DNA from 2 places in the Variovorax sp. RTB1 genome. Region 2 is predicted to be linked to the other one. Evidence: predicted binding sites of a transcription regulator. Region 2 holds the regulator's gene; the other holds the start of a gene.
The links. Region 2 encodes NrdR, which represses ribonucleotide reductase genes. Its sites were predicted from a motif close to CACNANATNTNGTG; they were not measured.
Positions count from the first base shown of each region.

Region 1: the regulator NrdR is predicted to act here: its motif matches at 1,036-1,049, upstream of QN397_RS02870 (ribonucleoside-diphosphate reductase subunit alpha).

Region 1 is NZ_JASJXG010000003.1:51,204-53,599, reverse strand. Features, by position in the region: gene QN397_RS02870 (ribonucleoside-diphosphate reductase subunit alpha) at 1-912, opposite strand, end outside; gene ampD (1,6-anhydro-N-acetylmuramyl-L-alanine amidase AmpD) at 1,259-1,885, opposite strand; gene QN397_RS02860 (sigma-54 dependent transcriptional regulator) at 1,878-2,396, opposite strand, start outside.
Region 2 is NZ_JASJXG010000053.1:3,931-6,326, forward strand. Features, by position in the region: gene pilV (type IV pilus modification protein PilV) at 1-179, opposite strand, end outside; gene QN397_RS22860 (GspH/FimT family pseudopilin) at 167-742, opposite strand; gene nrdR (transcriptional regulator NrdR) at 939-1,382, opposite strand; gene glyA (serine hydroxymethyltransferase) at 1,402-2,396, opposite strand, start outside.

The sequences.
Region 1 (2,396 bases), on a different contig from region 2:
TTGCAGGCCGAGGTAGTCGAACTGCAGGTCGCGCTCAGCCTTGAGCGCGGCGCCCAGGCGGGGCAAGTCGTACTGCAGCAGCTTCTCGTCGAGCAGTTCGTTGTCGACGCCCTTCTTGATGAACTGCGGAAAGTAGTCGACGTAGGCTTGCGAGCGCTCGACTGGCATCACTTCGCGGCCGAGAATTTCCTTGAAGATCGTGTGCAGCAGCAGGCGCGCAGTGGCGAACGTGTAGTCCGGATCTTTTTCGATCAGCGTGCGGGCTGCCAGGATCGATGCTTTGTAGACCTCGTCGAGCGGCACGCCGTCGTAGAGGTTCCGCATCGTCTCGGCCTGGATCGGTGCCGCAGTGATGCTGTCGCCCAGACCTTCGCAGGCGGACTCGATCAGGCCCTTGAGTTCATTCAGGTCGAGCGCGACACGCTCGCCGCGGTCGAGCACATGGATGATCGGGGCGACAGGCGCGTCTTGCGCACCTTGCTTGGCGCGCTCTTGCGTGCGGCGTTCGCGGTACAGCACATAGGCACGCGCGATTTCATGGTGACCGCCGCGCATCAGGCCGAGTTCGACCGAATCCTGCACGTCTTCGATGTGGAAGGTGCCGCCGCCTGGACGCGAGCGCACCATGGCGCGCACGACCGCTTGCGTGAGGCCGTCGACGGTTTCGCGCACGCTGGCAGACGCCGCGCCTTGCGTGCCGTGCACGGCGAGAAAGGCCTTCATCATCGCGATGGCGATCTTGTTCGGTTCGAACGGGACCACCGCGCCGTTACGGCGAATGATCTGGTAGTGCGCGAGCGCATTGCCGGCGGGCGATCCGGCGGTGTCGCGAACGCTGCTGGTGGCGTTGGGGCTGCCGTTGGTGGATAGCGCGTTGCGCGATGCGGACGGTGTGTTCTGGGCTGTTTGCATTCGGTCCTCGGTTGGCAATTCTTGTTGGAGACGCGGGCATCGGTGGTCGGCGTTCGATTCCGGAGCCATTCAGGCATTTGTTCCAGACGGCACACTATATCTAGGGTCTGAGGGGCCTACAACCACTAGATGTAGTGTTTTCGACGAACTTCAATGTTTGTGAAAAACTGCACATCTTGTCGCTTTGCGGTGTGCGTGGCGTCGTAGATGCCGGGCATGCGGCGTGGTTGCTGACCTACGTTATTCCAACCCAGCAACCATGCGGTTTTCGACCGCTTTTGCACCTGCGAACCGCATGGTTGCTGCGATGCGAAAGAGCGCCGCGCGCCATGTTCGCAGAGCGATATCAAGGTCCGATGGCGACCTCGGGAAACATATCTTTTTTCCAACCCGTTGCGTCGCGCAGACGCCGCCATGCGAAGCCTGGCCCCGGGTCTTGCTTGCGTCCGGGTGCAATGTGCTCATGGCCGGCGACGAAGGCGATCGGATAGTGCTGTGCGATGGCGGGGCAGAGGCCGGCAAGCGTCTCGTATTGCGCGTCTTCGAAGAGCGCACCTTCGAGCCCTTCGAGCTCGATGCCGATCGAATCGTCGTTGCAGTTGGTGCGGCCGCGCCATGCCGATGGACCTGCGTGCCAGGCACGATCGTCGCAACTGACGAACTGCCAGAGTTCGCCGTCGCGCCGCACATAAAAATGCGACGACACCTCGACGCCGCGGATGCTCTTGAAGTACGGGTGTGCGTCCCAGTCGAGGCGATTGGTGAATAGCTGCTGCACCTCGTCGCCGCCGTATTGCGCAGGTGGCAGGCTGATCGAATGCAGCACGATCAGATCGATCTGCGCGCCGGCAGGGCGTGGGCCGAAGTTCGGCGAATGCAGTTGCCTGGCAAAGCGGTACCAGCCTGTGTTCCACATCGCTGCGCCGTTCGCGATTCCATCCCCCGCACCATCCACGCGAACCCCCTCATTCATCGATGGCGACGCCATGTCCATCGTCGCCGTTCGGTGTCGCAATGCCGAGGCGTGCAATGCGATAGCGGATCTGCCGCAAGCTCAAGCCGAGTCGCGCCGCCGCTGCGGTGCGATTGAATCCGCTTTCATGCAGCGCGCGCACGAGGATCTCGCGCTCCTGCTGATCGAGATAGGTCTGCAGGTCGGACGGCACTGCAGGCGGCGGCGCCTTCGCTTCCTGCGGCATCGATGTCGCGCTGTTCGAGCCGATGGGGGCGTCGTGCAGATCAGCGGTGCTCGCCACGCGCGCACCACCTGCTGCATCGTTCGCCACATCGACCATGCCCGAAGCCGCAGAACTCGTCATCGAAGCCAGGCTCGCCAGTCCGGAATCAGACCCCATCAGATCCAGATGCAGCTCATCGCCATCGTTCAACGCGACGGCGCGGTGCAACAGGTTTTCAAGCTCGCGCACGTTGCCGTTCAGTGGATGCAGCGCGAGCCGGCGTAGCACGTCGGCAGACAGCGTCGG
Region 2 (2,396 bases):
ATGCGCTCTGCCAGATCCTCGATGGCGCGAACGGCCTGGGCCCGGTGCACGCTGGTCTGCGTTTCGGCCAAGGTGCGGATCTGGACGGTGAGCAGCCCAAGGCTGCCGATCGCCAGAATCGTCGTCGCGACCAGCGATTCGATGAGCGAGACGCCGCTTTGTCGTTTCAGGCCTGGCATGAGGTCACCCCTTTGCGTGTTGCCAGACGACCGCCGCTGCTCATGCACAGCGCCGTTGTACTGGCGGCCGATGTGTTGCCAGAGGGCCGCACGATAAAGCCGAACGCGCCGGCACCGCTGAACTGTCCCCAGCGGTCGACAGAGGCCAGCGCGTTGTGCAAAGTGAAGGTGATGGAGACGCCCGTCGCCGCGGGCGCGGTCTGAATCGTTTCTTCACCCGGGTCGATGAGCTTGTTGCCGTTCGAGTCCACAAAGACGAACCAGCCGCAATCCCACTGCTCGATTTGAGTCGCGCCGCTGCAATTCGCTGCGCCAGCCTTGCGAAGCACAACGCCGCCACCGCGTTTGATGCCTTCCGCGCGCGCCAGGTAGATGGTGGAGACGAGGTCTTCGGTAGCGCGTCGGACGCGGTAGTTTTCGATGACGCTACGGAAGCTCGGCGCGGCGAGCGCGGCCAGTATTCCGGCGATCGACACGACAACCATCAACTCGATGGCCGTGAAGCCAGAGACGAGGTGAGTCGACTTTGACGAATAGGCGGTGAGTAAGGATATGCGTCGCATAGGGCCCGCATGCTACGGGCCGTTACACGAAAGAAGGAGGCAAAAATGCCTCGCCGGTCAATCTAGATGGACGATCGGGCTGGTTCGATGCAGATGCGACCTTTTAGAATCTTTGCAAACTCGAATTGACGAAGTTGGCAGAAGAAAACGACGTTTGGTAACGTCGATGCGCTACTGATGCGCTACAGATGCGCCACTAAATGTCGCGCAGCAACTGCCTGAATTCATCCACGTCTTCAAAGCTCCGATACACCGACGCGAAGCGGACGTAAGCAACCTTGTCGAGCCGCTTGAGTTCGCGCATGACCAGTTCGCCGACCTTGGCCGAGTCGATCTCCCGCAACCCGCTGGACAGCAGCTTTTGCTCGATGCGCATAAGGGCACTGTCGATTTGCTCGATGCTCACTGGTCGCTTGCGCAGCGCCAACACCATCGACGCACGAACCTTGCGCGAATCGAAGTCGGCACGGCTGCCGTCTTTTTTGACGACCGCAGGAAAGTTGACCTCCGGCCGCTCGTAGGTGGTGAAGCGCTTGTCGCAGTCGGCGCACTGACGGCGCCTGCGCACAAAGTCCGCATCTTCTGAAACACGGGTCTCGACGACCTGCGTTTCGAGGTGACCGCAAAAAGGGCATTTCATGCGGTCACCGTGCGCATGTTCAGCTGTAGACCGGGAAGCGGCTGGTCAACGCATGCACCTTGACGCGTACCGCGTCGATGTTCGCTTCATCGCGTGGGTTTTCGAGCACGTCGGCGATCAGATGGGCTGTCTGGCGCGCCTCTTCGTCCTTGAAGCCGCGCGTCGTCATGGCCGGCGTGCCGATGCGAACGCCGCTGGTCACCATGGGCTTTTCAGGGTCGTTGGGAATGGCGTTCTTATTGATCGTCATATGCGCGCTGCCGAGTACCGCTTCGGCTTCCTTGCCGGTGATTCCCTTGGCGCGCAGGTCGACCAGCATGACGTGGCTTTCGGTGCGGCCGCTCACGATGCGCAAGCCGCGTTCGGTTAGCGTTTCGGCGACGATCTGCGCGTTTTTCACGACCTGCTGCTGGTAAGCCTTGAACTCGGGCGTCATGGCTTCCTTGAAGGCAACGGCCTTGGCTGCGATCACGTGCATCAGTGGACCGCCTTGCAAGCCAGGGAAGATCGCGCTGTTAATGGCTTTTTCATGCTGCGACTTCATCAGGATGATGCCGCCGCGCGGGCCGCGCAGGCTTTTGTGCGTCGTCGAGGTAACGACATCCGCGAAGGGGACCGGGTTGGGGTACACGCCCGCTGCGACCAGACCGGCGTAGTGCGCGATGTCGACCATGAAGATCGCACCGATGTCTTTCGCCACCTTGGCGAAGCGCTCGAAATCGATGCGCAGCGAATACGCCGAGGCGCCGGCAATGATGAGCTTGGGCAGATGCTCACGCGCCTTGCGCTCCATGGCGTCGTAGTCGATCTCTTCCTTGGCGTCGAGCCCATAGCTCACCACGTTGAACCACTTGCCGCTGATGTTGAGCGGCATGCCGTGCGTCAGGTGACCGCCTTCGGCCAGACTCATGCCCATGATGGTGTCGCCCGGCTTCAAAAAGGCCAGCATCACGGCTTCGTTGGCAGAGGCGCCGCAATGCGGCTGAACATTGGCAGCGTCGGCGCCAAAAATCC